3 regions of the Paraburkholderia sp. BL18I3N2 genome follow, and region 2 is predicted to be linked to each of the others. Evidence: predicted binding sites of a transcription regulator. Region 2 holds the regulator's gene; each other region holds the start of a gene.
The links. Region 2 encodes HrcA, which represses chaperone genes, less so after heat shock. Its sites were predicted from a motif close to TTAGCACTCNNNNNNNNNGAGTGCTAA; they were not measured.
Positions count from the first base shown of each region.

Region 1: a site for HrcA is predicted at 3,815-3,841, ahead of rpoH (RNA polymerase sigma factor RpoH). Genes of this name have one in related genera too.
Region 3: a site for HrcA is predicted at 1,611-1,637, ahead of groES (co-chaperone GroES). Genes of this name have one in related genera too.

Region 1 covers NZ_PVNC01000002.1:75,001-80,461, forward strand. Annotated here, with positions in the region: gene ybiB (DNA-binding protein YbiB) at 1-811, shown strand, start outside; partial or broken gene B0G75_RS06265 (2-isopropylmalate synthase) at 1,312-2,355, shown strand; gene B0G75_RS06270 (nuclear transport factor 2 family protein) at 2,550-2,933, opposite strand; gene B0G75_RS06275 (acyloxyacyl hydrolase) at 2,976-3,539, opposite strand; gene rpoH (RNA polymerase sigma factor RpoH) at 3,903-4,838, shown strand; gene cydP (cytochrome oxidase putative small subunit CydP) at 5,170-5,430, shown strand; gene B0G75_RS06290 (cytochrome ubiquinol oxidase subunit I) at 5,420-5,461, shown strand, end outside.
Region 2 covers NZ_PVNC01000008.1:155,892-161,352, reverse strand. Annotated here, with positions in the region: gene glnE (bifunctional [glutamate--ammonia ligase]-adenylyl-L-tyrosine phosphorylase/[glutamate--ammonia-ligase] adenylyltransferase) at 1-190, shown strand, start outside; gene recN (DNA repair protein RecN) at 483-2,153, opposite strand; gene B0G75_RS22485 (NAD kinase) at 2,225-3,127, opposite strand; gene hrcA (heat-inducible transcriptional repressor HrcA) at 3,458-4,477, shown strand; gene hemH (ferrochelatase) at 4,655-5,461, shown strand, end outside.
Region 3 covers NZ_PVNC01000008.1:12,211-17,671, forward strand. Annotated here, with positions in the region: gene groL (chaperonin GroEL) at 1-1,192, opposite strand, end outside; gene groES (co-chaperone GroES) at 1,248-1,538, opposite strand; gene B0G75_RS21840 (AraC family transcriptional regulator) at 1,955-2,911, opposite strand; gene B0G75_RS21845 (DUF1479 domain-containing protein) at 3,007-4,251, shown strand; gene B0G75_RS21850 (ABC transporter substrate-binding protein) at 4,324-5,461, shown strand, end outside.

The sequences.
Region 1 (5,461 bases), on a different contig from region 2:
GGTCCTGCTCGCGTACCGCGTGAAGGGCGAAACCGCCGACGAGCTCGCCGCGATGCTGGCCGGCGCGCACGCGTCGTTCGAGCCGGTTCATCTGCCGCACGGAACGTTCCGGCCGGTGTCCATACCGAGCTACAACGGCGCGCGCAAGCAGCCAAACCTGGTGCCGCTGCTCGCCCTGCTGCTGGCGCGCGAAGGCGTACCGGTGCTGGTGCACGGTGTCACCGAAGATCCGGGCCGCGTGACGAGCGCGGAAATCTTCACGCATCTGCAGATTCCGCACGCGCGATCGCACGCCGATATCGAAGACGGTCTCGCTGAGCACCGCCTTGCGTTCGCTCCAATTGAAGTGCTCGCGCCAAAGCTCGCACGCCTGCTTGCACTGCGCCGGCGCATGGGCGTGCGCAACTCGACGCACACGCTGGTGAAAATCCTGCAGCCGTTCGCGCCCGCCGGTTTGCGCCTCGTGAACTATACGCACCCGCCGTATCGCGACAGCCTGACGCAACTGTTCAGCACGCATCCGGACGCGGCCGCCGGCGGCGCATTGCTTGCACGCGGCACCGAGGGCGAAGCGGTGGCCGATACGCGGCGTCAGGTGCAGGTCGACTGGTTGCACGACGGTGTCTGTGAAACACGCGTGCCGCACGAGCGCTCCTCACCCGATGCGCCTGAAGTGGATTTGCCCGAAGCCAAAGACGCGCCTACGACGGCCGCCTGGATCAGCGCCGTATTGCGTGGTGAAGCGCCGGTGCCGAGCGCGATCGAACGGCAGGTCGAACTGATCGTGGACGTCGCAAGAATGCCCGTGTAACGGCCACGGCGCAGGCGCTGCGGCGCGCTTGCCGTCGCTCGCCGCGACCCGCGCGGGTTGACACGCCGCGACGCGGCGTCATACATTAGACCCATGCGTTCCCTTCCGAACACCCTCCGAATTACCTCCGGCCGCCTAGCGCGGCCCCTATCGCTACGTCTAGCGTAAGTCAGGCGTAGCGCCGCGCGTTTGGCAGCTCAGGTTGCTCAAAGCGCGGTCTCTCCAGCAGTTCCGCTGTTCCCGTTGCACCCCCAAAGCGTAGTTCTTCACAACCTGTAGTCGTTTGCATTCGTCCGTTTACCGCGCGGACGAAGCGCGAGGATCAAATGCACGCCGCATGGGCTTTATCCACGTCCGTTTTCGCCGTCACGGTGACGCCGTTCGTTCGCGCCCGTTCGTTGTTGCCGCTAGCCACCGGCTGGCGGACCGTGCATCCGTGGCAGTCCGCCAACCGCTCCTGGCCACACCTTTCGCAGACGACACAACGAACGAGGCTCACCATGTTGCAAAACCCCGCTGAGAAATACCGCCCCTTCCCCGCCGTACGTCTGACCGGCCGCAAATGGCCGAGCCGCACGATCGACCAGGCGCCGGTCTGGATGAGCACCGACCTGCGCGACGGCAATCAGGCGCTGATCGAGCCAATGAACGCCGCGCAAAAGCTCGAGTTCTTCGAGATGCTGGTCGCGATCGGTTTCAAGGAGATCGAGGTCGGCTATCCGTCGGCGTCGCAAACGGATTTCGATTTCGTCCGCAAGCTGATCGAGGAAAAGCGCATTCCCGACGACGTAACCATCGAGGTGTTCATGCCGTCGCGAGCGGAACTGATTGCGCGCACGTTCGAGGTGCTGGAAGGCGCGCCGCGCGCCATCGTGCACTTATACAACGCGATCTGCCCGTCGTTCCGGCGGATCGTGTTCAATCAGTCGAAGGCCGAGATCAAGGCGCTGGCCGTGCAAGGCACGCAAATCATCAAGGAGCATGCGCAGGCGCGGCCCGGCACGCACTGGACTTTCCAGTACTCGCCGGAAACGTTCAATACCACCGAACTGCCGTTTGCACGTGAGGTGTGCGACGCGGTCGTGCAGACGTGGCGGCCCACGCGCGATCACAAAATGATCGTCAACCTGCCCGCGAGCGTGGAAGCGGCGACACCGAACGTTTTCGCCGATCAGATCGAATGGATGCATCGCAATCTCGGTTATCGCGACAGCATCGTGCTGTCGGTGCATCCGCATAACGATCGCGGCACTGCGGTGGCCGCCGCGGAACTGGCGCTGCTGGCGGGCGCGGACCGCGTCGAAGGTTGCCTGTTCGGCAACGGCGAGCGCACCGGCAACGTCGATCTCGTCGCGCTGGCGATGAATCTGGCTGCGCAAGGCGTCGATACGGGGCTCGATTTCTCGGATATGGAGGCGGTCCGGTGCGTGGTGGAGCGCTGCAATCAGTTGCCGGTGCATCCGCGGCATCCGTATGCGGGCGAGGCGGCGATGCAGGCGACGAACGCGGAGCGACAAGGCGTCGCGGCGCAAGAGCCCATAGCGGCCGAATTTGGCGCGGCGGATCGTTGCGAATGGAGCGGTGTGGATCAGGAGAGCGTCGCTGCCTGAGAATCAGGCCGAGATAACGCAAAACCGACGCAAACACGACGGACAAGCGCGCTACCCGTGCGCTTGCGTCAACCGGAGCGGTCCGCTCACAAGGCGCGGCCGGCCCGGACAGCGCGAGCTCAAAAGGCTCACTCGATTGCGCAACGCGTGGCCTGCCACGCAATCAGGCGCCAACGGCCGTCTTCCAGCGTATGAATCGCCGTGTACGCGATCGGAAACAGCAGCGCTCCGTTGTTCGCCTCCATTTCGATCAGCGCGCGCCCGGTCACCACGCAGGTCTCGCGCCCGACCGGCAGCACCTCTTGCGACTGGATCTCGATCTGCCGATAGCGGCGGCGGCCAGCGGTAATCCCATCGATAAACTGCCGTTTCGTCTCCCGTTTGCCGTTCGTGTGAACGTAGCTCACGTTGTCCGCGAGCAGGGCATCGAGCGATGGCCCGTCGCCGTCGACCATCGCACGAAAGCGCTCTCGCTCGAGTTCGCGAACCGCTTCGATTATCTTTGCCGCCATCGCTCAGCCCCTCGCACCGGTGAGCCGACGTGGCCACGGTTGTCAGAAGTTGTATTGCAGATATAGCTGGTGGAAATTTATACCAGGATTCGGCTCTTTGATACCGCCATTGGAAACATGCTGGAAGCGGTAGCCCGCCTGGTACTGCTGGTGGCTGCCGAACTGCATGCCCACGCCGGCCATGTCGGCGAACTGGAACGCAGTGCCCAGTGTGAAGGTCGAAGAAATCCGGGGACTCGACAGCAACCGGATGCCCGCGCCCAGTTCGGCATATGGGCGGATCGAGCCCGATCCCTTGATGAAGCGGATAATCGGCGTCACGCCGACTTCGCCGATGTTGTCGTGCACGTTACCTTCATTGGTGTGCCACCAGGCCACGTGCGCTTCGCCGATCAGCGAGAAATGCCAGTCGCCGATCTGCCACCAGGTTAGATCCGGATCCCAGACGAATGCGAGATCCAGCTTCTTGACGTGGCGATCGCCGAGACCACCGGCCACCTGTACGCCGAACTGGTCCGCCGAAGCCCATCCCGAAGTTGCCACCAGCACGGCGCCAACGGTGATTTTTAGCGCCAGACCACGCAAAGTATTCTTTTTGTTGTTCATCTAACACCCGAGTTCCGTCGAACGTTGAACAATCTGTAACTGTTTTGCGTATTCTAAGGTCAATCTCCATTTGATGGATCGTATGAAGAAAGCTGACTTTCCGCAATTAGTCACTTCAAAATTGGCAAAAGTAGGGAATTTATGGCGATGAAGGGGATTCGTCAGGTAAATGGTACGCATCCCTTGAAAATACCGAGGGAGGCGTCTAATGGCTATTGAAACGTGAATTTCAATAGGAATTTACGGAACTCGGATGCCCCTACGTCCTCTAAGTATTAGCACTCGGCAAATCAGAGTGCTAACATCCAACGCTGGAGTCGTTACCTGAATACGCTTTTGTCTGATTCCAAAGGAGTTTCCTACGTGAGCCATGCAATGACCCTTCCGAGTACTTTGAGCCCGTCGTCGGCTAAGGCCGCTTCGGCAGGTGCACTGGCGCTCTCGCATTCCTCGCTGCTGCCCGGTCAACTGGGCAATATCGACGCCTACATCCAGGCCGTTAATCGGATTCCGATGCTGACGCCGGCGGAAGAACGCCAGTTCGCCACCGAATTTCGCGAGCAGGACAACCTCGAGTCCGCGCGCCGTCTCGTGCTGTCGCATTTGCGGCTGGTCGTGTCGATCGCGCGCAACTATCTGGGTTATGGACTGCCGCACGCCGACCTGATCCAGGAAGGCAACATCGGCCTGATGAAGGCCGTGAAGCGCTTCGATCCGGAGCAGAACGTGCGCCTCGTGTCGTACGCCATGCACTGGATCAAGGCTGAGATCCACGAATACATTCTGCGCAACTGGCGGATGGTGAAGGTCGCCACCACCAAGGCGCAGCGCAAGCTGTTCTTCAATCTGCGCAGCCATAAGCAAGGGCTGGGCGCGTTCACGCCGGACCAGATCGACGATCTGGCCAAAGAGTTGAACGTGAAGCGCGAAGAAGTCTCCGAAATGGAAACGCGCCTCTCCGGTGGCGACATCGCGCTGGAAGGTCAGGTCGAAGACGGTGAAGAAGCGTACGCGCCGATCGCCTATCTGGCCGACTCGCATAGCGAACCGACTGCCGTGCTGGCTTCGCGTCAGCGCGACAAGCTGCAAAGCGACGGTATCGCGAGCGCGCTGGACGCACTTGATGCCCGCAGCCGCCGCATCATCGAGGCACGCTGGCTGAAGGTGGAAGACGACGGTTCGGGCGGCTCCACGCTGCACGAACTGGCCGACGAGTTCGGCGTATCCGCCGAACGTATTCGCCAGATCGAGGCGAGCGCAATGAAGAAGATGCGCGGTGCGCTCACCGAATACGCGTAACACTTGAAGATTGTCGGCATGCCGGTTCGCGCGGCAGCAAAGCCGCCAAAACCCGCCCTCGCAAGACGGCGGGTTTTTTTTCGCCCACGCCGCGGCGTTTTTACGCACACGCGCATTGACGCAAGAACATGAGCGCGACAAACGCGTTTCTTGACGTATCACAAACCAGATAGCAATACTGCTTGAACGGCGCAAGTCTCGCGACCCAATGCCGCAGCGCCGAGCGGTTGCGCGCGAGGATCCAGTCCTAGAATCGGGGTGCACTCGTCAGACCGCTCAGGCGGCCTGGCGCCAACCGGATTCACCGGTGTGAAGTTGCCTTCTACCGATCATGACCCTAGTCCTCAATCGCAAAACCACTCGCCGCCGGAGCCTGCGCCAACGGTTCCACGGCTGGGTGCGCGGTCCGACGCTGGCGCGGGATATCGCCATCGTCCTCGCCATCAAATTCGTACTGCTGATGGCGCTCAAATATACATTCTTCAATCATCCGCAGGCGGAGCACATGTCGCTCCCGCCTGAGCAAGTCGCGCAGGCGCTGTTGTCCGTGCCTGCCTCGCATCCGTCCCAAGGTGATCAACATGCCCGTTAGCGAAGTCGTAGAACTGTCGCGCCTCCAGTTC
Region 2 (5,461 bases):
GCGGGAAGTGTCGCGCTTCGGCCTGATGAGCGAGGCGGAAGCGGAGACGGTCGGCGCGGCGTATCGCACGTACCGCAAATTGCAGCACCAGTTGCGGCTGGATGGGATGGAGAAGGCGCGGGTCGAGCCGGCGCTGGTGGCTAAGGAGCGGGAAGCGGTGCTCGCGCTGTGGAAGCGCGTGTTTGGGTGAGGGTTGATCGGGAGTTCGCGGTTTGTGCGAGCGGGGTTGTGCAGCTTGGTGCCTTGAACGGCGGCGTGAGCGAATTCGTGGCGTTCGCTCTCCGAAACGGCATGAAGGGTGGTGAGGCCAAGCGAGGTGAGGTTCGGCGAAGCAAGACGTCAGGTCGGCTCGCCGAAGATCGTTCGCCGCCGCGGGCATTGTGCTTGCGAGCCGCACGGGTGCTGGTTTTCCCGCGACCAACCGGGCGGCTAGCTTTCCTGCGCGAGACGCAGGTGGCGAGGGCATCCCCAGCAACGAACAACTATGCCGCCAGCATTTCCTTCGCGTGTTTCCGCGTGGTCGGCGTGATCTCCAACCCGCCGAGCATCCGTGCGACTTCTTCGACGCGGCTTGCCTTATCGAGCGAGGTCACGCTGCTGACCGTGCCGCCTTTGCCGTTGCCCGCCTTCGCCACCTGGAAGTGATGGTCGCCGCGCGCGGCGACTTGCGGCAAGTGCGTTACGCACAGGACCTGGCGCTGCCGGCCAAGCTGATGCAGCAGCCGCCCGACCACTTCGGCGACGCCCCCGCCAATGCCCGTGTCCACTTCGTCGAAGATCAGCGTGGGCGTCGGGCTGGCGGCGCTGGCAATGACCGCGAGCGCGAGGCTGATCCGCGCCAGTTCCCCGCCTGAGGCAACCTTCGCGAGCGGCCGCAGCGGCACGCCGGCATGTCCGGCGACGCGGAACTCGACCTGTTCGAGCCCATGCGCGCCGCCTTCGGGCAGCGGCACCAGCGCGACTTCGAAGCTGCCGCCTTTCATCGACAGCTCCTGCATGCCGGTGGTGACCGCCGCGCCGAGCGCCTTGCCGGCCTTGGCGCGCGCCTTCGAGAGTTTCTTCGCTTCGGTCAGGAAAGCTTCCTTGGCCTTGGCTTCGGCGGCGTGCAGGCTGTCGAGGTCGGCGGCCGCGTCGAGGGCCGCGAGTTGCGTGCGACGCGCCTCATGTTCCTCAGGCAACGTCTGAGGCTGCAGACGAAACTTGCGTGCGGCTGAATGCAGCGCGTCGAGGCGTTTTTCGACTTGTGCGAGCCGGTCCGGATCGAGTTCGAGCTTTTGCGCGTAGTGGCTCAGCGAATAAACCGCTTCCTGCAACTGGATTTCGGCGGGCTCCAGCGCGGCCAGCACGTCGTTCAGGGCCGGGTCGATTTCCGCCAGATCGCGCACCTTCGAGACGATCGAGGACAGATGCGTGATCATGGCCTCGTCCGATTCGGACAGTGCGACGAGCGCGCCCTGCACGCCGTCGATCAGATTGGCCGAATGCGACAGCCGCCGGTGCTCGGCGTTGACCTCTTCCCACTCTCCTGGTTGCGGCGCGAGCTTGTCCAGTTCAGCGAGTTGCCAGGCGAGACGCTCGCGTTCGAGTTGCAGTTCACGGTCACGCGTTTGCGCGTGCTCGACCGCCTGAACCTTCTCGCGCCACGTGCGCCATGCCCGCGTGACGTTTGCCGCGGTGTCCGACAGGCCCGCGTGGGTGTCGAACAGTTCGCGTTGCGCGTCAGGGCGCATCAGCAGTTGGTGCGCGTGCTGGCCATGAATATCCACCAGCATTTCGCCGACCTCGCGCAACTGCGCGAGCGTGGCCGCAGTGCCGTTGATAAAGGCGCGCGAGCGGCCGTTGGCATCCACCACGCGCCGCAGCATCACCGTGCCGCCGTGATGGCCGTCCTCGCCAGTCGTGCCGAGCGCCTGCTCGTCGAGCCACTGCTCGACCTGCGCATGGGTCTCGAACTCAGCGGTGAGGTCCGCCCGGCTCTCACCGGTGCGCACGACGTTCGCGTCGGCGCGGGCACCGAGCGCGAGCGCCAGCGCGTCGATCAGGATCGACTTGCCGGCGCCGGTTTCGCCTGAGAAAACAGTAAAGCCGCTGTCGAATTCGAGGTCGAGCGCGGCGACGATGACGAAGTCGCGTATCGAGAGGTGGCGAAGCATGGAGGTCGTCTGGTGAGCTTGATGTTCGGGTTTCGGCAGCGGCGGGGTTCGCGTTCCAGTGTGCTTGCCGCTCAAGGCTTGGGATCTTCTTCGTACGACGGGTATTCGTTCCAGTGCAGTTTCTTGCGCAGCGTGGTGAAGAAACTGTAGCCGACCGGATGCAGCATCGGCACCGTATGACGCGAGCGGCGCACTTCGATCGTGTCGCCCAGTTCGAGCGAGGTGAACGACTGCATGTCGAAATTGACGTTCACTTCACGCCCCGAGACGATCTGAATGCTCACCTTCGAGTCGTCCGGCAGCACGATTGGCCGGTTCGAAAGCGCGTGCGGCGCGATCGGCACCAGCACGATGCCCTGCAATTGCGGATGCAGAATCGGCCCCTGCGACGACAGCGCGTAGGCGGTCGAGCCGGTGGGCGTGGCTACGATCAGACCGTCCGAGCGCTGGTTGTACATGAAGCGGCCGTCCACCGAGACATGCAGTTCCGCCATGCCCGAAAAGCCGCTGCGGTTGACCACCACATCGTTGAAGGCCAATGCGTGATAGATCGGATTGCCGCCGCGCATGATGCGCGCTTCGAGCAGCACGCGTTCCTCGCGCTCGAAATTGCCGGACAGCATTTGCGGCACGATCTCGCGCATGTCGGAGATCGGAATGTCTGTAATGAAGCCGAGCCGCCCATGGTTGATGCCGATCAGCGGCGTGCGGTACGGCGCTAGCTGGCGGCCGATGCCGAGCATGGTGCCGTCGCCGCCCAGCACGACCGCAACGTCGGCGCGCGCGCCGATCTCGGCGGGGCGCAGCGCCGGGTAGTCGGTGACGCCGATCTCGGCGGCGGTGTCGGCTTCGAACACGACCTCGAAGCCGCGCTTCGCGATGCACGAGGCGAGCTCGGTCAACGGCTCGGCGATGCCCGGCGTATTGTTGCGCCCGACGAGCGCGACGGTCTTGAACTGGCTGGTCACTTGCATGCCGGCATTACACCATAGGTAGGGCCTGAAAAGAACCGCAGACAGACCCGGTAGCGGGCCGGCGCGCGCGGGCCGTCAGCGCATCTCGCGATTATCGTTAGAATGGTGAAGCCTTGATGACATGTGCGCCGGTTAAAGTGCGGTGGGGTGCCGGCAGCCGGGCCGCCCAGAAGGTGGCTCGCAAGGTGGTCCGCACAGCGCCGGGCGGAACGCCGGCTTACGGGCCGAACCGGAGGCAGCGCGCCGCCCTGGCAAACGGCGGCGCGTTCGTCAGGGATGGGTGCCCCTAGCGCTCGCGGTAGTTGTGCCATTGAGCTAAAATTTTCCCTCATGCTAGATCCTCGCGCACAAACCCTCCTCAAAACGCTGATCGAGCGCTACATCGCCGAAGGTCAGCCGGTCGGCTCGCGCACGTTGTCGCGCTATTCGGGCCTGGAACTGAGTCCCGCAACGATCCGCAACGTGATGTCCGACCTCGAGGACCTCGGGCTCGTGATCAGTCCGCATACTTCCGCGGGCCGCATTCCCACACCACGCGGTTACCGGCTTTTCGTGGACACCATGCTCACAGTGGAGTCCGCCGCGGACGAAGAAGCCGTGACGCGTACCGTCAAGACTACGCTGCAGGCAGGCGAACCGCAGAAAATCGTTGCGGCGGCGGCCAGTGTGCTGTCCAACCTGTCGCAGTTCGCCGGTGTGGTGCTCACGCCGCGGCGCAGCCACGTGTTCAAGCAGATCGAGTTCATGCGTTTGTCGGACAAGCGCATTCTGCTGATCATCGTCACGCCGGAAGGCGACGTGCAGAACCGCATCATGGCGACCCAGCGCGACTTCTCGCCTTCGCAACTGGTCGAAGCCTCCAACTACATCAACGCGCACTTCGCGGGCCTTTCGTTCGACGACGTGCGGCGCCGCCTGCGCGAAGAAATCGACGAACTGCGCGGCGACATGACCACGCTGATGCACGCCGCCGTCACGGCCAGCACGGATGAATCCGACACGGGCGAGACCGTGCTGATTTCCGGCGAGCGCAATCTGCTCGAAGTGGCCGACCTTTCGTCGGACATGGCGCGCTTGCGCAAACTGTTCGATGTGTTCGATCAAAAGACCAGTCTCCTTCAGTTGCTCGACGTGTCGAGTCACGCGGCGGGCGTGCAGATTTTCATCGGCGGCGAGTCGAATCTCGTACCGATCGAGGAAATGAGCGTGGTCACCGCGCCATATGAGGTGAACGGCAAGATCGTCGGCACGCTCGGTGTGATCGGGCCGACCCGCATGGCCTACAACCGCGTGATCCCGATTGTGGATATCACCGCGCGCCTGCTTTCGCTGACCCTCAGTCAGCAATAGGCGGCTTCGACTCCGGCCGCAACGGCACTTGCTCCTGCTGCAAATAATGCGTGACGGCGCGCGGCTTGCCAATTGGCCGAATGGCCAGGGGTGTCCGGCGGACCGGTGCGAGAACCGCGCCGCTATAATGAATCCCACCTCAACCGACTCTCCGCCAACACCGGTACTTTGCTGCCTATGCGCTTCGACCTCGAGCGGCCCTCACAGAACGCTACGTCACACCGTGTCGCCGTGCTGCTGATCAATCTCGGCACACCCGACGCGCCGACGCCGCGCGCGGTCCGCCGCTATCTCGCGCAGTTTCTATCCGATCCGCGCGTGGTCGAAATTCCGGCGCTTCTCTGGCAGATCATCCTGCGGTTGCTGATTTTGCCGTTTCGGGGCGTCGCTTCCGCCAAGAAGTACGCTGCGGTGTGGATGCCGGAGGGCTCACCGCTGCGCGTCCACACGGAGAAGCAGGTGGAAGGCCTGCGCCATCTGTTGCAATTGAACGACTACACGGTGCTGGTCGATTACGCGATGCGCTACGGCACGCCGGGCATTCCGGCCATGCTGAACCAGCTCAAGCTGGCGGGCGCCGAGCGCGTGCTGCTAATGCCCATGTATCCGCAGTACTCGTCGTCGACGACCGCCACCGCGTTCGACGACGCCTTTTCGGCGCTCAAGCGCATGCGCAATCAGCCGGAAATCCGCACGGTGCGTCAGTACGCCGACCATCGGGCCTACATTGCGGCGCTTGCGGCGCAGGTGCATCACTATTGGCACCAGCATGGCAGGCCGGATTTTGCCGCGGGCGACAAGCTGGTGTTGAGTTTCCACGGCGTGCCCAAGCGCACGCTGGATCTCGGCGACCCGTACCACGAGCAATGCCAGCAAACCGGCGCGTTGCTGATGCAGGCGCTCGAACTGACGCAGGTGGAATGCCGCATCACGTTCCAGTCGCGCTTTGGCAAGGCCGAATGGCTGCAGCCGTACACGGCGCCC
Region 3 (5,461 bases), 140 kb from region 2:
CTTCGACACGTGCCTTCTTTTCCTTCATTTCGACTTCGGTCGCAGCGCCGACCTTGATCACTGCAACGCCGCCTGCCAGCTTGGCAACGCGTTCTTGCAGCTTTTCACGGTCGTAGTCCGACGTAGCTTCTTCGATTTGCGTGCGAACCTGCTTCACACGTGCTTCGATGTTGGCAGCTTCGCCAGCGCCGTCGATGATCGTCGTGTTTTCCTTGCCCACTTCGATGCGCTTCGCTTGACCCAGTTCAGCCAGCGTTGCCTTTTCGAGCGTCAGGCCGGTTTCTTCAGCGATGACTTGACCGCCGGTCAGGATCGCGATGTCTTCCAGCATGGCCTTACGACGATCGCCGAAGCCCGGAGCCTTGACAGCAACCGTCTTCAGAATGCCGCGGATGTTGTTCACAACCAGCGTAGCCAGCGCTTCGCCTTCGACGTCTTCTGCGATGATCAGCAGCGGACGGCCAGCCTTGGCGACTTGCTCCAGTACCGGCAGCAGATCGCGGATGTTCGACACCTTCTTGTCGTGCAGCAGCACGAACGGGTTGTCCAACACGGCAACTTGCTTGTCCGGGTTGTTGATGAAGTACGGCGACAGGTAGCCGCGATCGAATTGCATACCTTCGACCACGTCCAGCTCGTCTTGCAGCGACTTGCCGTCTTCAACCGTGATGACGCCTTCCTTGCCGACCTTGTCCATCGCTTCAGCGATACGGTCGCCGATCGACGAATCGCTGTTCGCCGAAATCGCGCCGACTTGAGCGATTTCCTTGTTGGTCGTGCACGGCTTGCTGATCTTGCGCAGTTCTTCGATTGCGGCCGTCACAGCCTTGTCGATACCGCGCTTCAGGTCCATCGGGTTCATGCCCGATGCAACGTACTTCATACCTTCGCGGACGATCGACTGAGCCAGGACCGTTGCGGTCGTGGTGCCGTCACCTGCGTTGTCGCTGGTCTTGGAAGCCACTTCCTTGACCATTTGCGCGCCCATGTTCTGGAGCTTGTCTTTCAGTTCGATCTCTTTCGCGACCGAGACACCATCTTTCGTGACCGTCGGGCCGCCGAAGCTGCGTTCCAGGACAACGTTGCGACCCTTCGGGCCCAGCGTGACCTTCACAGCGTTCGCGAGGATGTTCACGCCTTCAACCATCTTGGCACGGGCGGAATCACCGAATACGACGTCTTTAGCTGCCATCTTCTAACTCCTTGAATTCTTTAAGATATGACCGGGAAAAGTAGCGGCTTGCCGCTTACTTCTGCACCACGGCCATGATGTCTTCTTCGCGCATCACGAGCAGTTCGTTGCCGTCGACCTTAACGGTCTGGCCTGCGTACTTGCCGAACAGGACGCGGTCACCAACCTTCACGTCGAGCGCGATTTGAGCGCCCTTGTCGTCGCGCTTGCCCGGGCCGACTGCCAGAATTTCGCCTTGATCCGGCTTTTCTGCTGCGGCTTCGGGGATCACGATGCCCGACGCGGTCTTGGTTTCTTGATCCAGACGTTTGACGATCACGCGATCATGCAAAGGACGAAGGTTCATACATACTCCTCTCTTGATTGAGACTGAAGAACGCTGAGAAAACCCGGCTGGCTAAGCCAACCGGCGATGTTGTTAGCACTCTCGTGCAGCGAGTGCTAATTATATGGACGGGTGGTGACAAATTCAAGAAGGGATGCTGCTGTTGTAGAGAATTGTCGAGATTCGCTTAGCTTTGAACTTTGGTCGCTGCAGCTCGCACTCTCTACGTCGCCGGGAATCGCTGGACCTCAGCCGATTGTTATAAAAAAACAATAGGTTAGAGTGAGTTTCCGCCGCAGGCTGATCTTCCGCCCGTAGCAGGCACATCGCGGGCTCATGGCTCCTCAGCGTTGCGTGAGAGCCTACCGCCGCGACCCAGGGGAATCCCGTAGCGCAATTCTCTGGCGAATATTTCGGCGCCCGGCCGCCCGCCTGCGTTACGCAATCGATTTCGGTAGTCGCGGGTTCCGTTGCAACGAAAACGAGCGTTCGTTGATCCGCGGGCCGGCGTCAGTCTCGGCAATATCGCCGGCCGCGAACTGTTTACGATAAGCGGCAGGCGTGAGTTCTTTCAACGCCTTGAACTGTCGGTTGAAGTTGGCGACGTTCGGAAATCCAGACCGGGCTGCAACCACGGAAACAGGCGTGGAGGTGTGCGCGAGCATCCGGCAGGCATGTCCAATCCTGACCCGCGCGATATATCGCCCGACGCTCTCTCCAATATGCTGCTCGAAGTAGCGCGCCAGAGAACGCTCCGATACGTTCGCTGCCTCGCAAAGTTCGGATAAACGCAGCGGCTCAGCGAAGCGCAAATCGATCATCGAAAGCACGCGGTTGATACGCTCCGGTTCGTGGCCTGAAGGACCCTCTGTCCGGTCGCTAAACGCCGCGGGCGAAGCGAGCGGCTCACCGGGTGCTTCCGCTAGCGCGCACAAAACATTTAGCACGACCGCAAGGCGTTCTCGCGGCGCGTTGGACAGCAGAGTGTCGAGCTGGCCGTGCATCGCGGCGGCGACCTCCGGACTAAATGCCAGCCCGCACGCCGCCCGCCGTAGCAGGTTACGCAACGGCGCATATTCCGGGCAGACATCCGCCAGTCGCCGCGCCCAGTCGCCGCCGAACCAGATCACGATGGCAACCTGAGGGGACGCCACATCGATCGAGCGGTTCGACGCCCACGTGTGAGGAAGATTCGGCGGCACGAGAACCAGATCTTCCTCTACATAGTCCGCGATCGAATCTCCGATGTAACGCTTGCCTTGACTGTTCAGCGTCAGGGTCAGCTCGTACTCGGGATGATGGTGCCATTCAAATGGAATGCGCGGCAGGCGCCGATGGTAAACCCGGACCGAGCAGTCGTCGCCAAATTCGACATGTTCGTATGCTGGTTTCATGGCAGAACGCGCAAAGAAATTGTCTGGATGGTATCACTTTTACGAGTGTGGTCAGCCTATCCTGCGGATACACCAGAACCCACAAGGAGACGACCATGGCACTCATCATCGACGATTTGCCGGCAGCGATCCGGCAGGCCAAGCAGGAGCTTCGCGCACGACTTCCGAACTATCGTGATGTTTTCGCCGAGGTGGATGAGGCGATTCGCGCCGAAGCCAGCAGAATCGCCGCGCAACGCAATCGCGGCGAAAACGTGATCCCGGAAATCCGGTTCTCCGACATCGCGGAGCAGCGCGTGAGCGACGAGCAGATCGAACTCGTCAAAACGCGTGGTGCGTGTGTGATCCGCAATGTGTTCGACCGCGCGCTGGTGGAAGGGTGGGACCGCAACATCGCGGACTACGTCGAACGCAACGACCTGGATACGCGTCTGCAGAACCGCGCCGAGGACAAATACTTCGGCCAGCTCGCGTCGAGCAAGCCACAGATATACGGCGTGTACTGGTCAAAGCCGCAGGTCCTCGCGCGCCAGGCGCCGTCGCTGACTGCGGCCCGTGTCTTCCTGAACCGGCTGTGGCGCAATGAGAGCGAAGGCCGGGTCCATTTCGATCCAGAGCGAGTGCCGGTTTACGCCGACCGGATGCGTCGGCGGCCGCCTGGTTCCGAGTCATTGGGCTTGTCCGCGCATTGCGACGGCGGCTCGGTCGAGCGGTGGATCGAGGCGAATTTCCGCAAGGTTTACCGGCATGTGTTCGACGGCAACTGGCGTCGATATGATCCGTTCGATGCCGCGTTCCGGCCCGACGTAGAGGAGATTGCGTCGCCCGCCGTATGTTCGATGTTCCGCACGTTTCAGGGCTGGACCGCACTGACGCCGCAAGGTCCCGGCGACGGCACGTTGCAACTCGTGCCCATTGCGAATTCGATGGCTTATATCCTGTTGCGCGCCCTTCAGGACGACGTCGCCGACGACGACCTGTGCGGCGCGATGCCAGGCCGCGCGCTCTCCATCAAGCCGGAATATCATGCGCCGCTTTTCGACGCGCTTTCATCGATTCCCCACATGCAGGCGGGCGATACCGTGTTCTGGCACAGCGACGTGATCCACGCGGTCGAAGACGCGCATCGCGGTACCGGCTACAGCAACGTGATGTATATCGCGTCGGCGCCCTCGTGTGCCAAGAACGACGAGTACCTCAAGCGCCAGTTGCCTAGCTTCCTTGAAGGCAAGAGCCCACCCGACTTCCCGGCCGACCATTTCGAAGTCGACTTCGTGGGACGGGCAACCGCCGAAGATCTGACGCCCCTCGGTAAAGCCCAGCTCGGTTTCGATCTGTAAGGCTACGTGAACGCACGCCATCGTGGCGTGCGCCTGCCTGGTGATTCATAAAGAAAATTAACGGAGACAGCAATGAAAAGAACACTCATGTCGGCTGCAATTGTCGCAGCGGCGGCCGCCACGGGCGCACAGGCCGCAAGCGCTGCCGAGTCACTTTCAGTATTGCACTGGTGGACCTCGGGCGGTGAATCGAAGGCGATCAGAGTGCTTAAGGACGACATGAATAAACAGGGTTACGAGTGGAAAGACTTCGCCGTAGCCGGAGGAGCGGGTGCGGCTGCCATGACGGCGTTGAAGACCCAGGTCATGTCCGGCAACGCACCGTCGGCTGCGCAGATCAAGGGGCCGTTGATACAGGACTGGGCTGACCAAGGCGTGTTGGTCGATATAGACAAGTCCGCCACCGACTGGAAAGCCCAACTTCCGGCGCAGATCAACAAGACCATGATGTCAAAAGGCCACTACGTGGCCGCGCCATTTTCGGTGCACCGAATCAACTGGCTATGGATCAACAAAGCCGCCCTCGATAAAGTGGGCGGTAAGCCGCCGACCACATGGCCCGAGTTCTTCGCGCTAGCCGACAAGTTCCGGGCTGCGGGCATTACGCCCGTCGCGCGTGGTGGCCAGCCTTGGCAAGACATGACCATCTGGGAGACGGTGGTGCTTTCTCAGGGCGCGGATTTTTATCGCAAAGCCATGATCGATCTCGATCAGAAAACACTCACTTCGCCTCAGATGTTGCAGGTGTTCCAGACTGTCCGGAAGATTCAGGGTTACTTCGACAAAGGTTCGACCGGTCGCGACTGGAATCTCGCGACAGCGATGATCATCAACGGATCGGGTGGGATGCAATTCATGGGGGACTGGGCGAAAGGTGAATTCGCGAACGCGAACAAGAAAGCCGACATCGACTATATCTGCGCGGCTGCGCCTGGTACGTCGAACACCTTCACCTACACAGTAGACTCGTTCGTGTTTTTCCAGCAGAACGGCAAAAAAGAAGCGACGCCCGGACAGCTTGCGTTGGCAAAGACAATCATGTCGCCCGCATTTCAGGAGCAATTCAGTCTTTACAAAGGTTCGATTCCGGTGAGGCAGGATGTTTCAATGGAAAAATTCGACGCCTGCGCCAAGAAGTCATACGCAGATGAGCAAACCACTATTAAATCCAACACGTTCTTTCCGTCGTTCGCGTTCGGCGATGTTCAGT